3 regions of the Massilia sp. UBA6681 genome follow, and region 3 is predicted to be linked to each of the others. Evidence: predicted binding sites of a transcription regulator. Region 3 holds the regulator's gene; each other region holds the start of a gene.
What was found. The regulator LexA, encoded in region 3, represses DNA repair genes until DNA is damaged. The targets are predictions, from matches to a motif close to ACTGTATNNNNATACAGT.

Region 1: the regulator LexA is predicted to act here: its motif matches at 1,447-1,464, upstream of dinB (DNA polymerase IV).
Region 2: the regulator LexA is predicted to act here: its motif matches at 3,889-3,906, upstream of recA (recombinase RecA).

The regions. Positions count from the first base shown of each region.
Region 1 covers NZ_DKJX01000081.1:42,971-50,847, forward strand. Annotated here, with positions in the region: gene B2R83_RS13760 (recombination-associated protein RdgC) at 1-213, opposite strand, end outside; gene dinB (DNA polymerase IV) at 302-1,393, opposite strand; gene B2R83_RS13770 (S8 family serine peptidase) at 1,565-3,349, opposite strand; gene B2R83_RS13775 (glycerate kinase type-2 family protein) at 3,720-4,991, opposite strand; tRNA gene B2R83_RS13780 (tRNA-Val) at 5,181-5,256, shown strand; tRNA gene B2R83_RS13785 (tRNA-Asp) at 5,299-5,375, shown strand; tRNA gene B2R83_RS13790 (tRNA-Asp) at 5,442-5,518, shown strand; gene B2R83_RS13795 (GGDEF domain-containing protein) at 5,897-7,051, opposite strand; gene B2R83_RS13800 (cyclic nucleotide-binding domain-containing protein) at 7,290-7,775, shown strand; gene B2R83_RS13805 (AI-2E family transporter) at 7,772-7,877, shown strand, end outside.
Region 2 covers NZ_DKJX01000057.1:60,359-68,235, forward strand. Annotated here, with positions in the region: gene B2R83_RS09830 (sodium:solute symporter family protein) at 1-1,202, opposite strand, end outside; gene B2R83_RS09835 (DUF4212 domain-containing protein) at 1,199-1,504, opposite strand; gene B2R83_RS09840 (sensor histidine kinase) at 1,494-3,077, opposite strand; gene B2R83_RS09845 (response regulator transcription factor) at 3,074-3,775, opposite strand; gene recA (recombinase RecA) at 4,013-5,095, shown strand; gene recX (recombination regulator RecX) at 5,119-5,577, shown strand; gene B2R83_RS09860 (DUF2889 domain-containing protein) at 6,075-6,650, shown strand; gene sucC (ADP-forming succinate--CoA ligase subunit beta) at 6,722-7,877, shown strand, end outside.
Region 3 covers NZ_DKJX01000127.1:26,832-34,708, reverse strand. Annotated here, with positions in the region: gene purF (amidophosphoribosyltransferase) at 1-1,221, shown strand, start outside; gene B2R83_RS23515 (cystathionine gamma-synthase family protein) at 1,226-2,464, shown strand; gene B2R83_RS23510 (tetratricopeptide repeat protein) at 2,566-3,300, shown strand; gene lexA (transcriptional repressor LexA) at 3,337-3,969, opposite strand; gene rpsF (30S ribosomal protein S6) at 4,243-4,629, shown strand; gene priB (primosomal replication protein N) at 4,658-4,948, shown strand; gene rpsR (30S ribosomal protein S18) at 4,991-5,281, shown strand; gene rplI (50S ribosomal protein L9) at 5,319-5,771, shown strand; gene B2R83_RS23480 (replicative DNA helicase) at 5,890-7,275, shown strand; gene B2R83_RS23475 (DUF47 domain-containing protein) at 7,363-7,877, shown strand, end outside.

The DNA of each region.
Region 1 (7,877 bases), on a different contig from region 3:
CAGCTTCTTCTCGGTGCCCAGCATCATCAGCATCTGCTTGTTGACGACGTGGACCAGCTTGCCGTTGCCGCGTGGCGAATCCCAGCCCTGGCGCAGCAGTTCATTGCTGCTCGCGGGCGTGAAAGCCTGCGACTGCAGGGCTTCTTCCATCTGTTCGGGGTTGAATGCCCACGGGGCGGGCAGGCGATAAATCTGGAGATTCTTGAACCACATACGCTGTTATCCGATTGTTTCAGTATTTCAAGGGAACGACATTCTACGCTGCTCAGCGGAAATTGCGGCTGGCAGCACGGGGAAAAAATTAATCTGTTGACGAGTCACCAACAGCCTCGACGATCGCGGCCGGCAGCGCGTCGTCGAACAGGCGCAGCTGCTCGACCGTTTCGGTATCGCTCAGGCGCACGCCGACACCCAGCAGGCGCACCGGGCGGCTATGGCGGGCCCAGCCGGTTTCCATCAAGCGCGCGTAGGTCGGGATATGTGGCGCATAGCCAACACACTCGACCGTGGTCTGCTGGAAGTCCGAGAACTTGATCTTCACAAACAGCTTGTTGATGAATTTTTCGGCACCGTTGCGCTTGATGCGGGCCAGCAGGTGCTCGTACAGGTCGGGCAGCAGCCGCAGGCAGGCGTCCAGGTTCGGCACGTCCGGCGTGTAGGTTTCTTCGGTGCTGATCGACTTGCGCTCGCGCGAGGTGTTCACCGCGCGCTCGTCGATGCCGCGGCACAGTTTGTAGAGCCGGTAGCCGAAGCTGCCGAAGTGCTCGGTCAGCCGCTCGATGCTCCAGTGGCGCATGTCGGCGCAGGTCTGCAGGCCGAGCCGGTGCATCTTCTCGGCCGTCACCTTGCCCACGCCGTACAGCTTCTTGACCGGCAGCGCGGCAACAAAAGCATCCACCTCTTCCGGGCGCACCAGGAACAGTCCGTCGGGCTTGTTCCAGTCGCTGGCGATCTTGGCCACGAACTTGTTCGGCGCCACCCCAGCCGAGGCGGTGATGCCGACGGTGTCAAAAATGCGGCGCCGGATCTCCTGCGCGATCAGGGTGGCGCTGCCCTTGCAGTGCGGCGAGTCGCTGACGTCGAGGTAGGCTTCGTCGAGCGAGAGCGGCTCCACCAGTTCGGTGTAGTCGCGGTAGATGTCCATGATCTGGGTTGATGCGATGCGGTATTTTTCCATCGCCGGCGGAATCACCAGGAGCTGGGGGCACAGTTTCATGGCCTGGGCGGTGGCCATGGCCGAATGGATGCCGTAGCGGCGCGCCTCGTAGTTGCAGGTGGCGATCACGCCGCGCTGGTCGGGACGGCCGCCGACCGCGAGCGGACGCCCGCGCAGCGACGGGTCGTCGCGCATCTCGACCGATGCGTAGAAACAGTCGCAATCGCAATGGATGATTTTACGGAGCGGAGAATTCACATGGACGACGGCAGGTGACGGCAGGGCCGACTACTGTTATTCCATACAGTATCCGTTTTTTCTTGCAAGACGTCAAAAAAAGAACGCGCGGCATGCCGCGCGTTCCCGGATGAAGACGGCGCAGGGGAGCGCGCCGCCTCGTCCTGACCCTTACCAGGTAAGCTTCAGGGTGTACTTGCCGCTGGTCGAACCGGTGCCGCCGCTGTAGTACACGACACGCACGTAACGGCTCGCGGTGGTGGTGCCGGTGTTGGCCGAGCTCACGCTGTCGACCGCGCCGGTACCGTTCTCGCTACGGCTGAGCAGGGTACCCGAGCTGTTGTACACGTACAGGTCGTAGTCCGAGGTCGAGTTCGGGGTCATGCTCGCGCTCAGGGTCTTGCCTGCCGGCAGATCGACACGGAAGTAATCCGTATCGGTCGAGCTCGACAACGTGGCGTTCACCGTGGTGCCGCTGGTCGAGACCAGGTTGGCGGTGCCCAGCGTGTTGTTCGACTCGGTCTCGTTGATGACCGTCCCGCTCGGCGGGGTGGTGCCGCCGATCGCCGCATTCACCGCCGCGGTCGCGTCGACGATGCCGGTACCGCAGCCCGAGCAGGTCGCCGGGAAGGCGCGTGCGGTCGACTTCAGCATGCTTTCCACCTGGTCCGGGGTCAGGGTCGACTTGGCCGCGAACATCAGCGCCGCCACGCCGGCCACGTGCGGGGTCGCCATCGAGGTGCCCTGATAGCCTGCGTAGTTGTCCGATCCCGGAGTCGACGAGCCCGAGTTCAGGGTCGAGATCACGCTGTAGCTGCCGTCGCCGCCCGGGGCCGCGACGTCGACCAGGGTGCCGTAGTTCGAGTAGGAAGCACGGCCGCCGGTCTTGCCGGTGGCTGCCACGGCGATGACGCCCGAGCAGTTCGCCGGGCTGGCGTTGCTGACGTTCATATTGTCGTTGCCGGCCGCCACGACCACGACCGAGCCGCGCGAACGGGCGCCGTTGATCGCGGTCTGGGTAGTGGCGTCGCAGGCGCCGCTGCCGCCCAGCGACAGGTTCAGCACCTTCGCCTTGTTGGCGTTGGCCGGCACGCCGGTCACGGTGCCGCCCGAGGACCAGGTGATCGCGTCGGCGATGTCCGAGGTGTAGCCGCCGCACTTGCCGAGCACGCGCACCGGCACCAGCTTGGCGTTGTACGCCACGCCGGCCACGCCCAGGCTGTTGTTGGTCTTGGCGGCAACCGTGCCGGCCACGTGGGTGCCGTGCCAGCTCGAGCCCGATGCCGGCGAGCCGGCGTAGCATTCTCCTGCCGCAACCCAGTCGCCCGGGTCGCTCGCATCGCTGTCGCGGCCGTTGCCGTCGTTGCCGATGGTGGCGCTGCTGATGAAGTCATAGCCGGCCAGGAACTGGCCGCTCAGGTCGGCGTGCGGGCGGTAGCCGGTGTCGATCACGGCCACGACCACCCCTAGGCCGGTCGACTTGTCCCAGGCGGTCGGCAGGCGCAGGCCGCCGGTGGCGTCGGTGTAGTGCCACTGCTGGGCGTAGTACGGGTCGTTGGCGGTCGCCATGTGGGTCATGATGCGGTCCGGCTCGGCGTATTCGATGTCCGGGTCGCGCGCCATCATCTCGGCAGCCAGTTTTTCGACTTCCTGCAGGTGCTTGCGGCCATTGAGCTTGAACACATGGGCGCCGGTCGAGATGGCATGGCTTTCGCTGACCAGCATGCCGAACTCCTGGCCTGCTCGCGCCAGCTTGGCCTTGCGGTCGGCCTTGACTTCGGCGGCGCGGGCCAGGCCCTTGGCTGCGGGCGCCGAGTCCTTGTACTTCACGATGATACGGTCTGTCTCCAGGATGAACTTCTGCTCGGCTGCGCCAGCCGTGGCTGCCACGAACGCGAGCGAGATTGCAGCGCACATCTTCAACATTGCAGGATGAATCGAATGCGATTGCTTCATGTTTCTTCCTTATTGTGTGTTTTCCGTCAAGCGAGGACCCTCGCCTGTGTCATTGATTTCCGGTCATTGCCGGTGCCGTCTGAATGCGGCGAAAAGCAGCGTAATACGAAAGGAAAAGCCTGTGCGTGACAATTGGAGACAATTTCGGCGTATTAACAACACTCCGGCTAACCCATGCTTTAGAAACATGTTTTCTTCGGCGAAACGTTAAAATAGGCAAATATCGTATGCCACAATTGTGTTGACATATCTCAAAAACCTTTCCTTTTAGATAAGGTAAAGGAGCCCATATTGTTTGGGCTTAAAGACAAATAAAAAGGCCGCGCTGGGCGCGGCCTTCCAGTTCAAACCGGTGGAGGTGCCAGGGCAGTTACAGCACGTCGGTTTCGATGACGATGGCGCGAAAGTCGTTGACGTTGGTACGGGTAGGGCCGGTGACGATCAGCTGGCCGAGAGCGGCGAAAAAGCCGTAGCCGTCGTTGTCCGCCAGGTGCGCGCGCGCATCGCGTCCCTGGGAGCGCGCCCGCGCCAGCGTACCGGGCGCGAGCCAGGCGCCGGCATTGTCTTCGGTGCCGTCGATGCCGTCGGTGTCGGCGGCGAGCGCGTGCACGCCCGGCAGGCCGTCGAGGGCGACGCCGAGCGCCAGCAGGAATTCGGCATTGCGCCCGCCCCTGCCCTGGCCGCGCACGGTGACGCTGGTTTCGCCGCCCGAGAGGAGCACGCAGGGCGCGTCCAGCGGCTGGCCATGCTGCACGACCTGGCGCGCAATGCTGGCATGCACCAGCGCCACCTCGCGCGCCTCCCCTTCCATGCTCGACGACAGGATCAGCGGCGCATAACCGGCCGCGCGCGCGGCGCTTGCCGCGGCATCGAGCGATTGCTGGGCGGTGACGATGACATGGGTGGCGTTGCGCGCCAGGCGCGGATCGCCCGGCAGCGGCGCCGCCAGTTGCGCATCCATCAGCACCGTGCGCACGGCGCCTGATACAGGAATCCGGTACTTCTCGAGGATGGCGAGCGCGTCCAGGCCGGTGCTGCCGTCGGGCACGGTAGGACCCGAGGCCACCACGGCCGGATCGTCACCCGGCACGTCCGACACCACCAGGGTCACCACGCGCGCCGGGTAGCAGGCCAGCGCCAGCCGTCCGCCCTTGATGGCGGACAGGTGCCGGCGCACGCGATTGATCTCGCCGATCGGCGCACCACAGCGCAGCAGCTCCCGGTTCAGCGTGCGCTTTTCCTCGAAGCTGATGCCGGGCGCGGGCAGCGACATCAGTGCGGAGCCGCCGCCGGACACCAGGCACAGCACCAGGTCATCCGGCCCCAGCCCGGCGGCGGCTTCCAGCATGCGGCGGGCCGCGTCCTCGCCGGCTGCGTCCGGCACCGGGTGGCCGGCTTCGATGACCTCGATGTGGCGGGTCGGCGCGCCGTGGCCGTAGCGCGTGACCACCAGTCCCTCAAGCGGTCCCTGCCAGTGGCGCTCGACCGCCTCGGCCATGCGCGCGGCCGCCTTGCCGGCGCCGAGCACCAGGGTGCGCCCCTTGGGCGGCGGCGGCAGGTGCGGCGCGACCAGGTGGTAGGGATCGGCGGCAGCCATGGCGGCGTCGAACAGGTGCTGCAACAAGGGGTGGGCGGTGGGCATGGCGGTTCTCATCGGAGCGAAGCATGATATTTACACAAAAGCGCCGGGATCGTGAAAATGGCGCCCATCCTCCAGAAGTTGTCGATTTTTTTCGAAAAGCCTTGCACACCTTGAATTCCAGCCTCTATAATTCGGGCCTCTTCGGACGCAATGACAAGCGTCAGACAGAAACCTCTGAATAGAGAAGCCGGGCGCTTAGCTCAGTTGGTAGAGCGGATCCCTTACAAGGATTAGGTCGGGAGTTCGAGCCTCTCAGCGCCCACCAAGCACATTCAGCAGGTTGATCGAAGTACTGATCAGAGTAAACGGAGCGGTAGTTCAGTTGGTTAGAATACCGGCCTGTCACGCCGGGGGTCGCGGGTTCGAGCCCCGTCCGCTCCGCCAGCATCAAGGGAAAAGGTCTGATTCGTCGGACCTTTTCTTTTTCAAAGTGACGAAGAAGAATAAAACGGAGCGGTAGTTCAGTTGGTTAGAATACCGGCCTGTCACGCCGGGGGTCGCGGGTTCGAGCCCCGTCCGCTCCGCCAGCTTAAGAAGAAGGGTCCGAGAAGTCGGACCCTTTTTTCGTTCAGCGATAGGAGCATTCGTCCCTGCGGACGAATGCGGGCCGTGGGCTCGAAGGGATTGCCTTGCAAGGCAATCCGCGGCCCGCGGCACGTGGGCGAGCCCCGTCCGCTCCGCCAGCTTAAGAAGAAGGGTCCGAGAAGTCGGACCTTTTTTCGTTCAGCGATAGGAGCATTCGTCCCTGCGGACGAATGCGGGCCGTGGGCTCGAAGGGATTGCCTTGCAAGGCAATCGGCCCGCGGCACGTGGGCGAGCCCGGTCCGCTTTGAGCACCTCAAAGAAAATGGTCCGCCAACGCGGACCATTTTTTTTTGCACTCTAGTCTTCTCAGGCGCGTCTTCTCAAGCCCTCCGCTGCTGCGGCCTCCCCGCTTCAACCCGATCCCGCCCCCCGCTCTTCGCCGCATACAGCGCATGGTCCGCCCGTGCCAGCGCCATCCCCAGCGTCTCGTTCGGATCGAGCACGACAACGCCGATACTTACCGTCATCGTATAGTTGCTGCCGCTGGTGATCACGACCGCCTCGCGCACCGCCTGGCGCAGGCGTTCGGCGGCGGCCAGCGCACTGGCCAGTTCGGTGCCCGGCAGTACCATCGCGAACTCCTCGCCACCGAGGCGACCGATGGTCTCGTGCGCGCGCAGGGTCGCGCGCGCGGTGCAGGCGAACACGTTCAGGGCCTCGTCGCCGGTGGCATGGCCGAAACGGTCGTTGATCTGCTTGAAGTGGTCGATGTCCATCATCGCCAGCGCCAGCGGCTGGCGCTGGCGCAGCGCAGCCTGGCGTGCGTTCTCGGCACGCTCGAGGAAGGCGTGGCGGTTCGGCAGGCCGGTGAGGCTGTCGGTCGTAGCCAGGCGCGCCATCTCGGCATCGTCCTTTTCCTTGCACAACAGCAGAAAGCCGAAACCGTTCACGATCATCAGGAGATAGCCGGCCAGGTAAGCCGACTCCTGCGCGGCACGCTGGCCCAGCGGGGCGTCGCTGCCCAGGCAGTTGGCGGCCCATAAGGCGACCGAGACCGCGAACACCGCGTCATTGACGCCGATGATCCGTTGCAGCAGGGTGGCGCGGCGCCGCGGACGCAGCAGGATCCAGGCCATCGCCGCCGAGAACAGCGCGAGGACGCCGGCGACCAGCGCGGTGAGATAGGGCACGGGTGCGCCCGCGCTGCCGGCCGCCAGCACGATGGCCAGGGCCAGCGCCGACATCGGCGGCAGCACGCGCTGCCAGCGCTCGAGCCCGAAGAAGATGCAGTAGGCGGCCACTTCCAGCGAGATCGCGAGGACCCAGCCGGCGCCCTCGATGCCATTGAGCATGGGCACGTCGAAATAGACACGGCACCAGCCCAGCAGCTGGCACACGCCCATGCCGAAACGCGCCCACATCCACAGGCGCAATCCCGGACTGGGCGCGGCGCCATGCGTATAGCCCGCCATGAGAACGGCAAACGCGATGTTGCCGACGCCTAGCGCCAGCAGGAAGGAATGAATGTCGAGCACCGCTGATCCCATGGGTGGGTTGACCTCACCACAATCATGTTCATCTATTAATATATGTTTCCGCAAAGAACTATATTACACGCTTTCCCTGCTGTAGGTCCGCACAATTGAATAGACATGTGCAGAGCGCAACACTTTCAGTTGGGACATATGCGGGTCACAGCTTTTTTGATGCGCAGCAGCACCCGATAGCGGATAATCATCCGACAACATACCAACGCACCATGCTGGAGCAATCGTGATTTTCGGTTTCCTCAAGTCGCCCAAGATGTCGCCGCGCCTGCACCGCCTGAAGAACCTGGCGCTGTTCTCGGCATTGACGCCGCTGGAACTGGAAATCGTCGACGGCCTGCTGCACGAGCGCCGCTACCTCACCGACGAGATCGTTTTCGACGAGGGCGAGGAAGGCCAGGCGCTGTACCTGATCATGAGCGGTCGGGTCCTCATCAGCAAGCTCCATGAGGGCAGCAACCAGGTGGTGGCCGAGCTCGGGCCTGGCAGCTTCTTCGGCGACCTGGCCCTGCTCGACAACTCCCCGCGCAATGCCCAGGCACGCGCCGTCGAGCCCTGCGAGATGGCGGTGTTCTTCCGCGCCGACTTCCTCGGGCTGCTGGAGACCGACGCCGTGATCGGCTACAAGATCTCGCTGGCGCTGGCACGCCACATCGGCCTGCGCCTTCGCGAATGGATGGGCACCGGCCGTCCCCAGCTGGAAGCCCTATGAACCGCAGCGAGCGCGCCGGGCCGGTCGTCTGGACCGGGATCATCGCCGCCACCTGCGTGCTGCTGCTGGTGGTGCAGCAGATGCTGTGGCTGGCCCTGCCCT
Region 2 (7,877 bases), on a different contig from region 3:
TAGGCGCGCATCAGGATGTGGGGCAGGGCGGCGGTGCCGAACATCAGGCAGAACACCACGGCCAGGAAGTTGTTGCGGCGCTTGTCCGATTCCTCTTCGGTGGCGCCGGGGAAGGGCACCGTGTGCGGCACCGGCGGGCGGGCGCGCGCCAGGTTGGCGTCGCGCTGCTCGAGCCACAGGGCGCGCGCCTCGTCGGCCGAACCGGGATAGGTGTTCATGGCGCGCTCGGCCTGGCGCACCTCGACCAGCGAGGCATTGCTGGCGCGTACCGAGGCCAGGTTGCGCTGCGCTTCCAGCTGGCCCGTCTCCCACGAGGCCGGCAGGGCGGCCAGGCGCACCGCGTATTCGTCGGCACGGCGCCGGAACTCGGCCCGCACCTGTTCCTCGCGCGGGTCCTTCTCCAGCTGCTGCTCGCGCGCCGCCAGCTTCTGTAACAGCGAGCCGTAGGCCACCTGGGGGATGGGGTTGTCGGCATGCTTGGCCGCCAGCCAGATGCTCGGGATCAAAAAAGCGACCAGCAGGATGATGTACTGCGCCACCTGGGTCCAGGTGATGCCGCGCATCCCGCCCAGGAACGAGCAGACCAGGATCGAGGCCAGGCCCAGGAAGATCCCGACCGAGAAATCGACGCCGGTGAAGCGCGAGGCGATCAGGCCAACCGCGTAGATCTGGGCCACCACGTAGGTGAACGAGACCAGGATGGTGGCGGCCACCGCCAGCGCCCGCACCGGCCCGCCGCGCCCGCCGGCGCCGCCGCCGTAGCGCACCGCCAGGAAATCGGGGATGGTGTATTGCCCGAACTTGCGCAGGTAGGGCGCGATGAGCAGGGCCACCAGCACGAAGCCGCCGGTCCAGCCCATGATGTAGGCCAGCCCGTCGAAGCCGTACAGGTACAGGCCGCCGGCCAGGCTGATGAAGCTGGCCGCCGAGATCCAGTCGGCCGCCGTGGCCATGCCGTTGAACAGGGCCGGCACCCGCCGCCCGGCCACGTAGTATTCGGTGACGTTCGAGGTGCGCGCCACCACGCCGATGGTGGCGTACAGGACGATGGTCGCGAACATGAAGATGTAGCCGATCCACAGGCGCGGCATGCCTTCCTGCTCGAGCAGGGCCAGCGCCAGCAGGAACAGGGCGAAGCAGGCGGTGTACCAGAGGTAGTAGCGCGACAGCTTGCGGAAGTAGGGCGGCTTGTTCGCGCTCATGCGCTCTCCCGCGCGGCGTCCGGGTACAGGCGGTCGAGCCGGCGCATGCGCCAGGCGTAGAACACGATCACGGCGAGCGACACCAGCGACGCTCCTTGAGCCGCCATGTAGAAGGACATGGGCCAGCCGAACAGGGTGAAGCGCGACAGCTCGCGCGCGAAGAACACGGTGCAAAAGCCGGTGCACAGCCACACCACCAGCAGCGCCGCGGTCAGCCGGCGTGTCGCCTGCCAGTGCGCGGCGCGGGCGGCGGCCAGGCGCGCGTGCGGATCGCTCGGCGTAGGCGGGGAATCAGTCGGCATCGATGGGTTCATGGACAGGAGGCGGGAAGGTCAGGCGGAACAGGCTGCCGGGATACTTGGACGAGTGGCTGCGCGGGTTGTTGAAGATGTCGATCTCGGCGCCGTGCTGCTGCGCGATCTCGCGCACGATCGCCAGCCCCAGGCCGCTGCCCTGCACGTTGCTGCCGAGGATACGGTAGAAGCGTTCGAACACGTTGGCGCGCTCGCTCGGCGCGATGCCGGGACCGGTGTCCTCGACCTCGAGCAGGGCGTGTTCTCCGTCGCGGCGCACGCGCACCGTCACGCTGCCCCCCTGCGGGGTGTAGCGCAACGCGTTGTCGATCAGGTTCGACAGCAGTTCGCGCAGCATCAGCGCGTTGCCGGCGATATGCAGGGTTTCGTGCGCGGGCGCATCGGGAGATTCGTAGCCGAGGTCGATGCCATGCGCGAACGAGGCCTGCACCCAGTCCTGCACGGTGGCGCGGGCCAACTGGGCCAGGTCGATTTCCTCGAAAGCGAGGCCGGCATGCGGCTGGTTCTCGGCGCGGGCGAGGGCCAGCAGCTGGTTGACCAGGCGCGTGGCCGATTCCGAGCTCTTGGCCAGCTGCTCGAGCGAGCGGTGGATCTCGCCCGGGTCGACCTGGCGCAATGCGAGCTCGGACTGCATGCGCATGCCGGCCAGCGGGGTCTTCATCTGGTGCGCGGCGTCGGCGATGAAGCGCTTCTGCATCTCGACGGTCTGGGCCAGGCGCTCGAGCATGTCGTTGAAGGAGCCGACCAGCGGCGAGATCTCTTCCGGCACCTGGCGCGGGTCGATCGGCGACAGGTCGTCCTGCGGGCGCGCGCGGATGCGCTCCTGCAGCTCGGCCAGCGGGGACAGGCCGCGCGACAGCGCGAACCAGACCAGCGCCAGGATCACCGGCAGGATGATGAACTGGGGCAGGATCACGCCCTTGATGATCTCGTTGGCCAGGTGGGCGCGCTTGTCGAGGGTTTCGGCGACCTGCACCAGGGCCAGGCTGGGGGGCGTGCCCGCCGGACGGGCGCGCAGCGGATCGAGGTTGACCCAGGAGTAGGCGACGCGTACCGGCGTGCCGTGGATGTTGTCATTGCGGAAGAGCACGGCGCCGCCATGGGCGCCTTCCTCGAGCATGCCCTTGCGCGGGCGCGGCAGGTCGCGGTCGCCGTCGAGGTGGGCGCCGTCCGGCCCGCTGATCTGGAAGTAGACGCTGTCGACGTCGTCGGCGCGCAGCACGTCGGTCGCGCTGCCGGGCAGCTGCACCTCGGGCCGGCCGGCCACCGTGCGGATCTGCTGCGACAGCACGGTGACGCGGTCTTCCAGCGCGTCGTCGAAAGGCTGGTTGGCGATCGACTTGGCCACCAGGTAGGTGATCGCGATGCTCATCGGCCACAACAGCAGCAGCGGGGCCAGCATCCAGTCGAGGATCTCGCCGAACAGCGAATGGCGGATGTTCTCGTCGGGCTCGGGATTGGGTGGGATCCAGGGCTGGTACTGGCCCGCCTGGAAGGGCGCGAACGGGTCCTGCCCCGCGCTTGGCGGCTTGTCGGCAAGGCCGCGTTCGTGCTCGTTCACTTGTTCTCTTGGACCGGGGCGCGCGGGGCGTCTGAGTATTTCTCGAGGCAGTAGCCAAGGCCGCGCACGGTGGCGATGCGCACGCCGCCGACCTCGATTTTCTTGCGCAGGCGGTGCACGTAGACCTCGATGGCGTTGTTCGAGACTTCCTCGCCCCATTCGCACAGGTGGTCGACCAGCTGCTCCTTGGAGACCAGGCGCCCGGTGCGCGCCAGCAGCACTTCCAGCAGGCCGAGCTCGCGCGCCGACAGGTCGAGCATCTGGTCGTTGATGTAGGCGCTGCGGCCGACCTGGTCGTACACCAGCGGGCCGTGGCGCACCACGGCGGGGCCGCCGCCGGCGCCGCGGCGGGTGAGGGCGCGCACCCGCGCCTCCAGCTCGGACAGGGCGAAAGGCTTGGCCATGTAGTCGTCGGCGCCGAGGTCGAGACCCTCGACGCGCTGCTCGACCGAGTCGGCGGCGGTGAGGATCAGCACCGGCAGCAGCGAGGAACGCGCGCGCAGGCGGCGCAGCACTTCCAGGCCGGACAGCTTGGGCAGGCCGAGGTCGAGGATCAGGAGGTCGAACTCCTGGGTGGACAATGCCGTATCGGCATCCTGGCCGTTCTTGACGCAATCGATGGCATAGCCGGACTGGCGCAGGGAACGCGTTAGCCCATCGGCAAGTACGCTATCATCTTCGGCGAGCAGAATTCGCATGGGGCTACCTCAGTATTCGTTAGACCTTTGACAGGCCCTATTGTGTTTGATTTATCGCAACAATGCGAGTCTTACGGATAACAACACGGCGACTTTTTTCGCTTGCCTAAACCACTGGATTTATATACAGTAGTGGCTTGATTTCGCTTGTTCAAACCACTGAGTTTTTATACAGTAGTGACCTTGATTTGCGTGGTAGCGCCCCTACCTTGCCTACTCCACAGCTGAAAGTACACCATGGACGACAAAAAAACCGCAGTAAACGCCGCTGAAAAGGGCAAGGCGCTGGCCGCCGCCCTGGCGCAAATTGAAAAGCAGTTCGGCAAGGGCTCGGTGATGCGCATGGACACCAGCGCACCGGTCGAGGAAGTCCAGACTGTTTCCACCGGCTCGCTGGGCCTGGACATCGCGCTGGGCGTCGGTGGCCTGCCGCGCGGCCGTATCGTCGAGATCTACGGTCCGGAATCGTCGGGTAAAACCACCCTGACGCTGCAGACCATCGCCCAGATGCAGAAACTGGGCGGCACCTGCGCCTTCATCGACGCCGAGCACGCGCTCGACGTGACCTACGCGCAGAAACTGGGCATCAACCTGGGCGAGCTCTTGATCTCGCAGCCGGACACCGGCGAGCAAGCCCTCGAAATCACCGACGCGCTGGTGCGTTCGGGCTCGGTCGACCTGGTGGTCATCGACTCGGTGGCGGCACTGACCCCGCGCGCCGAAATCGAAGGCGACATGGGCGACTCGCTCCCGGGCCTGCAGGCGCGACTGATGTCGCAGGCGCTGCGCAAGCTGACCGGCTCGATCAACCGTACCAATACCCTGGTCATCTTCATCAACCAGATCCGTATGAAGATCGGCGTGATGTTCGGCAGCCCGGAAACCACCACCGGCGGTAACGCGCTGAAGTTCTACGCCTCCGTGCGCATGGACATCCGCCGTACCGGCTCGATCAAGTCGGGCGACGAAGTGATCGGTAACGAAACCAAGGTCAAGGTCGTCAAGAACAAGATCGCGCCGCCGTTCAAGGAAGCCCACTTCGACATCCTGTACGGAGAAGGCACCTCGCGCGAAGGCGAAATCCTGGACCTGGGCGCCGACAACAAGATCGTCGAGAAGTCGGGTTCGTGGTACAGCTATAACGGCGAACGCATCGGCCAGGGCAAGGACAACGCCCGCCAGTTCCTGAAAGACCGTCCGGCACTGGCACGCGAAATCGAGAACAAGGTCCGTGCTGCGCTGGGCGTGCGCGAACTGCCGCCGGTCCTTGCTGCTGTCGAAGACAGCGGCAAGGACAAGCTGAAGGCAGTCGGCGAGTAATCGCCGGTTCGCGGAAGTAGTCGATGCCGGCACCCCAGCTGAGCCTCAAGGCGCGCGCGTTGCGTTATCTCTCGATGCGCGAGCACAGCCGGCTCGAGCTGGGGCGCAAGCTGGCCCGTTATGCCGAGGAGGGCGATGACGTGGAAGCCCTCCTGGATTTCCTTGAGAAGAACAACTGGCTGTCGCAGGAGCGTTTTGCCGAATCCCTGATCAACAGGAAGGCAAGCCGCTTCGGCAACAGCCGCGTGATGGCCGAGCTGCAAAGCCACGGCGTCAACGGCGAAGCGCTGGACGAGATCAAGGCCGCGCTCGCCGACAGCGAAACCGCACGCGCCACCGAAGTCTGGCGGCGCAAGTTCGGCACCGTCGCCGCCGATGCGGCTGAGCGTGCCAAGCAGATGCGTTTCATGCTGCAGCGTGGTTTCTCCCAACGCGCTGCACGGATCGCAATGCAGGGCGCTCCCGACGACGACGAGCTGTAAACAGGCTGGAGTTCGAGCCTGTTGCCCTGACGAGCCGGCCTGGCCCCAGGCTTGCTCTGACGATATGCCAGGCGTGGCCGCAGGCCTGATGTATCACCCTCGATCATTGCGCTTCTTCTATATAGAAGCATGCTCCGGCGCCAGCGTGGAGCGTCATCCCCGATATGCCCAGGCATATTCCTCAACGGACGATGGCGCTGCACGCTGGCGCTGTGCGTTTACGGAGCCTGTGCGGCGCGCCGCTGTCGAGATTGGTCTTGCCAACCCGCCAGACCCGTCCAGCCAAAGTAATATTGACGGCTCAGCAAGAAACCCGTCCGATCTTGCCTGCAGTGCAGCAAAAAGGCCGCTGTTGCAGTGCAACCGCCAACGCCGTGTGCTAAACTTTCACGGTTTAAGCAGCGCCGCATGAGCGGTTGTTGTCGTAGAAGCTACGGCAACGTGCATGAAGCACACTGGCTGCACCACTAACCGCCGCGTAAGCGGCATTGGTTTTTATGCCCCTGTCTCCTCCCGTATCGCGCTCGCTCCGGCATACGCGCGCCATCACCGTCGAAGCCTATGCGCGCGACGATGGCCTGTGGGATCTGGACGCCAGTATCCGCGACGTCAAAACCCGTGACATTTCGCTGCCTTCCGGTGATCGACCGGGCGGCATGCCTGTACACGACCTCAAGCTGCGCGTCACCATCGACCGCAAGCTGACCATCGTGGACGCCGAAGCCGCGTCCGATTCCGTTCCGTATCCCGGTTTTTGCGAGACCATCGGCCCTGCTTACAAAAAGCTGGTCGGCCTGTCGCTCATGAACCACTTCCGGCTGCACCTGAAAGACCGCCTGTCCGGCGTGCTCGGCTGCACCCACCTGACCGAATTGGCCCAGGTGCTGCCTACCGCAGCGCTGCAGGCCTACGCCGACGACGTGTTCGACGATCGCGGCGGCGCCGACGCAGATGCGAATAAAAGCGCGGCCGAACGGCCTTTCGAGCTCGACCGTTGCCATGCGCTGCGCAGCGACGGACCGGCCGTGGCCACCTACTATCCCCGCTGGTCGATCAAAGCCGTGTCGGGTTAGGATTCGCTGTTTGTCATTTTGTAATTCAACCGTATTACTCATTCAGTACATAGATAAGAAGGGAAGCCAGCATGAAAATCCATGAGTATCAGGGCAAAGAAATCCTCCGAAAATTCGGAGTGACCGTTCCGCGCGGCATTCCGTGCATGAACGTGGAAGAGGCCGTGAAGGCAGCTGAAGAGCTGGGCGGCCCGGTCTGGGTCGTCAAGGCGCAGATCCACGCAGGCGGCCGCGGCAAGGGTGGCGGCGTCAAGGTTGCCAAGTCGCTGGAACAGGTCAAGGAATACGCCGACCAGATCATGGGCATGCAGCTGATCACGCACCAGACCAGCCCGGAAGGCCAGAAAGTCCGCCGCCTGCTGATCGAAGAAGGCGCTGACATCAAGAAGGAACTGTACGTTTCCCTGGTGACCGACCGCGTCACCCAGAAGGTCGTGCTGATGGCCTCGTCGGAAGGCGGCATGGACATCGAAGAAGTCGCGCACAGCAACCCGGAAAAGATCCACAACGTCGTGATCGAACCGTCGGTCGGCCTGACCGATGAGCAGGCCGACGACGTCGCCCGCAAGATCGGCGTGCCGGAAGCGTCGATCGTCGACGCGCGCACCAACCTGCAAGGCCTGTACAAGGCCTACTGGGAAACCGACGCATCGCTGGCTGAAATCAACCCGCTGATCCTGACCGGTTCGGGCAAGGTCATCGCCCTGGACGCGAAGTTCAACTTCGACTCGAACGCCCTGTTCCGTCACCCGGAAATCGTCGCCTACCGCGACCTGGACGAAGAAGATCCGGCTGAAGTCGAAGCATCGAAGTTCGACCTGGCCTACATCTCGCTGGACGGCAACATCGGCTGCCTGGTGAACGGCGCCGGCCTGGCCATGGCCACCATGGACACCATCAAGCTGTTCGGCGGCGAGCCGGCCAACTTCCTGGACGTGGGCGGCGGTGCGACCGCAGAAAAGGTCACCGAAGCATTCAAGATCATGCTGAAGAACCCGGGCCTGAAAGCCATCCTGGTCAACATCTTCGGCGGCATCATGCGCTGCGACGTGATCGCCGAAGGCGTCATCACCGCATCGAAGGCCGTGTCGCTGCAAGTGCCGCTGGTCGTCCGCATGAAGGGCACTAACGAAGACCTGGGCAAGAAGATGCTGGCCGATTCGGGCCTGCCGATCATCTCCGCCGACACCATGGAAGACGCAGCGAAGCAGGTCGTTGCCGCTGCCG
Region 3 (7,877 bases):
GGCAACCTGACCAACCAGGCCCAGCTCAAGGAAGAGCTGTTCAAGAACGACCGCCGCCACATCAACACCGACTCCGATTCGGAAGTGCTGCTGAACGTGCTGGCCCACGAGATCCAGGAAGCGGCCGACGGCTACAACCTGGACACCGACGCCATCTTCAAGGCGGTGGCCGCGGTGCACCGCCGCGTGCGCGGGGCGTACGCCGTGGTGGCGCAGATCGCCGGCCACGGCATGCTGTCCTTCCGCGACCCGTTCGGCATCCGTCCGCTGTGCCTGGGCGTGAACGAGGGCGAGCACGGCCTTGAGTACCTGGTGGCGAGCGAATCGGTGGCGCTGGAAGGCCTGGGCTTCCGCTTCGTGCGCGACATCGCGCCGGGCGAAGCGGTGTTCATCACCAACGACGGCCAGCTGCACGAGCGTCAATGCGCCGAGAATCCGTCGCTGAATCCCTGCGCTTTCGAATACGTGTACCTGGCCCGTCCGGACTCGGTGATCGACGGCGCCTCGGTCTACGCGACCCGCCTGCGCATGGGCGAATACCTGGCCGACAAGATCCGCAAGGAGATCCCGGTCGACGAGATCGACGTCGTGATGCCGATCCCGGATTCCTCGCGTCCGGCCGCGATCCAGCTGGCCCTGAAGCTCGGCGTCGAGTACCGCGAAGGCTTCATCAAGAACCGCTACATCGGCCGCACCTTCATCATGCCGGGCCAGAACATGCGCAAGAAGTCGGTGCGCCAGAAGCTCAACGCGATCGCCTCCGAATTCAAGGACAAGAACGTGCTGCTGGTCGACGATTCGATCGTGCGCGGCACCACCAGCCGCGAAATCGTGCAGATGGCGCGCGACGCCGGCGCCCGCAAGGTGTTCTTCGCCTCGGCCGCGCCGCCGGTGCTGTACCCGAACGTGTACGGCATCGACATGCCGACTCGCGACGAGCTGATCGCCCATGGCCGCACCAATGAGGAGATCTGCGCGGAGATCACCGCCGACCGCCTGGTCTACCAGGACGTCGATGCGCTCAAGAAGGCGATCTCGGACGTCAATCCGGCGCTGAAGAATTTCGAGGCCTCCTGCTTCGACGGCGTCTACGTGACCGGCGACGTGACGCCGGAATACCTGGATCGCCAGGAATCCGCGCGCCACAAGGGCGGCAGCAAGGGCGTCGAGGATGCGGCCACCAACCAGCTCAATCTCAACCGTCCGGCCACGGCGGAGTAAGACCATGAGCGAGCAGAAGTACGGTTTCACCACCACCATCCTGCACAACGACCGCAGGAAAAGCATCGAGCAGGGCTCGCTGCACAAGCCCGTGCATACCTCGGTGGCCTTCGGCTACAACGATGCGCGCCAGCTGGCCTCGGTCTTCCAGGGCAAGGAACCGGGCTTCCGCTACGGCCGCCAGGGCAACCCGACCGTTAGCGCGCTCGAAGACAAGATCAGCAAGATGGAAGACGGCGTCGGCACGATCTGTTTCGCGACCGGCATGGGCGCCATCGGCGCGCTGTTCCAGGGCCTGCTGAGGGCGGGCGACCATATCGTCTCCTCGTCCTTCCTGTTCGGGAACACCAACAGCCTGTGGCAGACGGTGGCAGCCCAGGGCGTGGCGGTGGACTTCGTCGATGCCACCGAGGTCGCCAACGTGGAAGCAGTGCTCCGGCCCGATACCCGCATGGTGTTCGTCGAGACCATCGCCAACCCGCGCACCCAGGTGGCGGACCTGGCGCGCATCGGCCAGCTGTGCCGCGAACGCGGCATCCTGTACGTGGTCGACAACACCATGACCACGCCCTGGCTGTTCCGCCCGAAGGCGGTGGGGGCGGGCCTGGTGGTCAATTCGCTGACCAAGTCGATCGGCGGCCACGGCATCGCGCTGGGCGGCGCCCTGACCGACACCGGCCTGTTCGACTGGAGCGCCTATCCGCATATCGCGGCCAACTTCCGCAAGCAGCCGCTAGCTGCCCAGGGCCTGGCCCAGCTGCGCGCCAAGGCCCTGCGCGACTTCGGTGCGGCCCTCGGGCCGGAAGCGGCGCACCACATCGCAGTGGGCGCCGAGACGCTGGCGCTGCGCATGGAACGCACCAGCGCGAATGCGCTGGCGCTGGCGCAGATGCTGGAGCTTGATGAGCGCGTGGCGGCTGTGCACTACCCGGGACTGGCCTCGCATCCGCAGAACGGCATTACGCAGGAGCTGTTCCGGGCCGGCGGTTCGCTGATGAGCTTCGAGCTGCTTGATAGTATCGACCCCTTCGACTACCTGAACCGCCTGAAGCTCGGCATCCCGGCCAGCAACCTGGGCGACACCCGCACCCTGGTGATCCCGGTGGCGCACACGATCTTCTTCGAGATGGGCGCGGAGCGGCGCGCCAGCATGGGCATCGCCGAGTCCCTGATCCGCGTCTCGGTGGGCATCGAGGATACCGAGGACCTGCTGGCGGACTTCCGCCAGGCGCTCGAGGCGTAAGCAGAATCGGCAGCCCTGGGCTGCCGATTTTGTTTCAGCGGTTGAGCAGGGCGGCACATTGCCGCTATCATGGGATTTCCTTTTACCTCAGCCATCTGCCCATGAAGACCAAGCTGTTCCTTGCATCCCTGCTGCTGTGCGGCGCCGCCTTTGCCGGCGAGCTGGAAGACGCCAATGCCCTGTTCGAGAAGAAGGACTACGCGGGCGCGATGAAGATCTACACCAAGCTGGCCAATGCCGGCAATCCGGCCGCGCAGCAGGCGCTGGGCCAAATGTATTTCTACGGCGAAGCAGGGGAGGTGGACGAAGCCAGGGCTGTCGATCTGTTCAAGAAATCCGCCGCCAAGGGCAACAAGGTCGCGATCGCCTCGCTCGAGCTGATCGAGCAGCGCGTCAAGCGCCGCAAGGACATCGATTACTGGATCAAGGGCTACGACGGCGAAGACCTGAAGTCGGGCGAGTTCCGCTGCACCGCGCCGCGCATTCCCGCGATGTCGAAGGTCAATGCCGACATCGACCGCATCAGCGCGGCCGTGCAGACGTGGCAGGAGTGCTACAACAAGTACGTCACCAACCTGAACGCGTCGCTGCCGCTGACCAAGCGCGTCCCGAGCGACATCCAGAAGCTGATGAACAAGGAGGAGATGGAGAAATCGAATGCCTACCTGGCCCAGCTGCAGGAAAACCTGACCGAGGAAGCGAAGGTGGGTTCGAAGCTGGTGCTGGCGGACTACGCCGCATGGCGCTCGGCGACCGATGCCTATGTGACCGAGCACAACCAGATGGTGAAATCCGCCAAGAAGGATTCCCACTGGGCGGACAAGAAGATTCAATAAGCCGCCGCGCAAGCCGGCGGCTTGGTGGGCGCAGGCTTAATGCCAGCTGCGCATCAGGCCGACGGCCAGGCCTTCCAGCGCGAACTCGTCTTCCGGGTTCACCTGGATGACCTTGAAGTCCGGATTCTCCGGCAACAGCTCGACCAGGTTGCCGGTCTTGCGGTAGCGCTTGACCGTGACTTCTTCGCCGAGGCGGGCCACCACGATCTGGCCGTTCTTGGCGCTGTCGATCTTCTTGACGGCCAGGAAGTCGCCGTCGCAGATGCCGGCATCGCGCATCGACCAGCCCTTGACCTTCAGCAGGAAGTCGGGGCGCGCCGAGAACATGGCGGCGTCCACGGAGTAGGTGGCTTCGACGTGTTCCTGGGCCAGGATCGGCGAACCGGCGGCCACGCGGCCGACCAGCGGCAGCGACATCATGAGGGCCGCAGGCACCATCGGGACCTGTTCGACGGAGGCGCCGACCAGGCGGATGCCGCGCGAGGTGCCCGGCGAAATCTCGATGGCGCCCTTGCGCGCCAGGGCCTGCAGGTGTTCTTCGGCCGCATTGGCCGATTTGAAACCCAGCTCGGCCGCGATTTCGGCGCGGGTCGGCGGGAAGCCGGTGTTTTCGATCGCTTCCTTGATCAGGTTAAGGATCTGTTCTTGCCTTGCAGTGAGCTTGAGCATGGGTGTTTTACGGCATTAGTTGTAAGAGCAGACTGTATTTTTGTACAGTATTCTGATATGCGCAAGGGCAAACACGGGAAAACTGTAAAAAATTTGTGCAGTGCGTCCGCATTCGTGGCGCCGATGCCTGCTTTTGGCCGCCATTTGCCGGGCTGCTCCATGCCATGGGTTCCCATCCGCCGGCTTTTCAGGCTATAATCGAAGGCTTTCCCTTCCCACACTCGTCTTGACGCCGAGGTGGGCATTTGTTTAAACGTCCTCAAGGAGTGTTGCATGCGTCATTATGAAATCGTTTTTATCGTCCACCCGGACCAGAGCGAACAAGTTCCGGCGATGATCGAGCGTTACAAGACCACGGTGACCAGCCGCGGCGGTAACATCCATCGCGTGGAAGACTGGGGCCGTCGCCAGATGGCTTACCAGATCCAGAAGCTGCCGAAGGCTCACTACATCTGCATGAACATCGAGTGCGACAACGAGACCCTGGTCGAGCTGGAAACCGCATTCAAGTTCAACGATGCCGTCCTGCGTCACCTGACCGTCAAGATGAAGAAGGCCGAAACCGCACCGTCGCCGATGATGAAGTCGGTCCAGCGCGAAGACGCAGCCAAGAGCCACCGCGCAGAAGCAGCAGCCGCTGCTCCGGCCGCCGCTGCCTAAGTTTTTTCTCGGGAATTCGTAGAACGCAGTGAACCGGTTCCAGCTCATCGCGACCATCGCGGAGCGAGACGTACTGCGTTTCACCCCGGCCGGCGTCCCCATCGTGGGCGCGATCCTGATGCACGATTCGCAGCAGGTCGAGGCCGGAGTGGCAAGGCAGGTCGCGTTTGAAATCCCTGCGCTCGGCGCGGGCGAGATTTCAGGCAGGCTGGAAAGCGCCGAGCTCGGCGCCGCCTACCGCTTCGAAGGATTCCTCGCACGGAAAAACCGCAACAGCAAAGCCTTGGTGTTTCACATCATTGATTTCAGTGCCGCGTAACAGTACTCGGCCTATTTAGATTACAGATACAGGAGCCTCAAAATGGCATTCGGTAAAAAGTTCGACAAAAACAAAGCTAAAGAAAAAATGAAGCGCAAGCAGCAGAACCCGCTGTTCAAGCGCAAGAAGTTCTGCCGCTTCACCGCCGCAGGCGTGGAACAGGTGGACTACAAGGACGTCGACACCCTGAAGGACTTCGTCCAGGAAAACGGCAAGATCATGCCGGCACGTCTGACCGGTACCAAGGCGCACTACCAGCGCCAGGTCGACACCGCCATCAAGCGCGCACGCTACCTCGCGCTGCTGCCGTACACCGACCTGCACAACGCTTAAATCGCGGCACGTCAGCTAGATATCCTGGAGAAAAAATATGCAAGTTATTCTGCTCGAAAAAGTCGTCAACGTCGGTAACCTGGGCGACGTCGTCAAAGTCAAGGACGGTTACGCACGTAACTTCCTGATCCCGCAAAAAATGGCACGCCGCGCTACCCAGGCCGCCGTGGCCGAGTTCGAAACCAAGCGCGCCGAACTGGAAAAAGCAGCAGCTGAGAAGCTGTCGGCTGCCCAGGCGCAAGGCGACAAGCTGAGCGGCATGACCGTCACCATCGCCCAGAAGGCGGGCGTGGACGGACGTCTGTTCGGTTCGGTCACCAACTTCGACATCGCCGAAGCCCTGAGCAAGCAAGGTTTCCCGGTCGAGAAGTCGCAGGTTCGCATGCCGACCGGTCCGCTGAAGACCACCGGCGAATTCCCGGTCTCCGTCGCGCTGCACACCGACGTCGTCTCGGAAATCACCATCGCCGTCGTCGGCGAAGCTGCCTAAGCATAACGACAGGCAACTGTTGTTTTAATGAAAAAGCCGGGTTCGCCCGGCTTTTTTTATACCCGGAAATCTCGCCAATTATGTCAGCCGTGTGACCGGAAACGGTATAATGCCCGCCATGAATTCCCCATCCGATCCGCAAGTCGATTCCCTGCGCATCCCGCCGCATTCCATCGAAGCAGAACAGTCCGTCATCGGCGGCCTGCTGCGCGATAACGCAGCCTGGGACCGCATTGCCGACTTCATGCACGCAGAGGATTTCTACCGCTACGACCACCGCATCATCTTCGAACAGATGATCCGCCTGATCAACGCCGGCAAGCCGGCGGACGTGATCACGGTCTACGAAGCCTGCAACATGCTGGGCAAGGCCGAGGAGGTGGGCGGCCTGCAGTACCTGAACGCGATGGCGCAGAACACGCCGTCGGCGGCGAATATCCGCCGCTACGCCGAGATCGTGCGCGACCGCGGCATCCTGCGTAACCTGATCACGGTCGCCGACGAAATCTCGGGCAACGCCTTCAACCCGCAGGGCAAGGAAGTCAAGCAGATGCTTGACGAGGCCGAATCGAAGATCTTCGCCATCGCCGAAACCGGCGCGCGAGGCCAGCAGGGCTGGAACCCGATCCAGCCGCTGCTCACGCAAGTGGTCGAGCGCATCGACGAGCTGTACTCGCGCGAGAACCAGGGCGAGATCACCGGCGTGCCGACCGGCTTCATCGACCTCGACCGTATGACCTCCGGCCTGCAGCCGGGCGACCTGGTCATCGTCGCCGGCCGTCCGTCGATGGGCAAGACCGCGTTCTCGGTCAACATCGGCGAGAACGTCGCGATCGAAGCCGGCCTGCCGGTGGCTGTTTTCTCCATGGAAATGGGCGGCGCCCAGCTGGCCATGCGTATGCTCGGCTCAGTGGGCCAGCTCGACCAGCACCGCCTGCGTACCGGCCGCCTGAACGACGAAGACTGGCCGCGCCTGACGCACGCCATTCAAAAGATGAACGACGCCCAGCTCTACATCGACGAGACGCCGGCGCTGAACCCGATCGAGATGCGCGCACGGGCACGACGCCTGGCGCGCCAGTGCGGCAAGCTGGGCCTGATCATCGTCGACTACCTGCAGCTGATGCAGGGCAGCCAGCCGGGCGACAACCGCGCGGCCGAGATCTCCGAGATCTCGCGAAGCCTGAAAGGCCTGGCGAAAGAGCTGCATTGCCCCGTCATCGCACTGTCCCAGCTGAACCGCTCGCTGGAACAGCGACCCAATAAACGACCCGTCATGTCCGACCTGCGCGAATCGGGCGCTATCGAACAGGACGCCGACGTTATCATCTTCCTGTATCGCGACGAGGTCTACAATCCCGACTCGCCCGATAAGGGAACCGCCGAGATCATCATCGGTAAGCAGCGTAATGGCCCGATCGGGGCGATTCGCCTTACCTGGATCGGCTCCTACACCAAGTTCGGCAACTACAGCGGCAACCTGAGCATCTATCAGGGCGATTAAGAAGCAATAAGCCGCGATTTACCACCTCGCCGCTGCCAGCCGTGGCAGCGGTCTCGAAGTCCCAAGAGATTCACAACGGAGAATAATATGTTCGGACGCCTGATGCCCCAGGAGGGCAAGTTTTTTGACCTGTTCAACCAGCACGCCGCCCTGTGCGTGAAGGGCGCGCAGGAAATGGTTGGCCTGATGACCAACTTCGACGACCTGGAAAACCGCACCCACGCCGTCGAAAGCATCGAAAAACAAGCAGACAAGATCACCTACGAATGCGTCGACCTGCTGCACAAGACCTTCATCACCCCGCTCGACCGCGATGACATCCACAAGCTGATCACCAGCATGGACGACATCCTCGACATGATGGAAGACGCGGCCCAGACGGTTTCGCTGTACGACCTGCACGCCGTGACCCCGGAAGCCGCGCGCCTGGCCGAACTGTGCCTGGCTGCCTGCAAGAAGGTGCAGGAAGCCGTCTCCCTGCTGCACGACATGGGCAACGCCCAGAAGATCGTCGCCATCTGCGAAGAGATCGACCGCTTCGAATCGGACGCCGACCACGTGATGCGCGCCGCCATGTCCAAGCTGTTCCGCGACGAACCGGA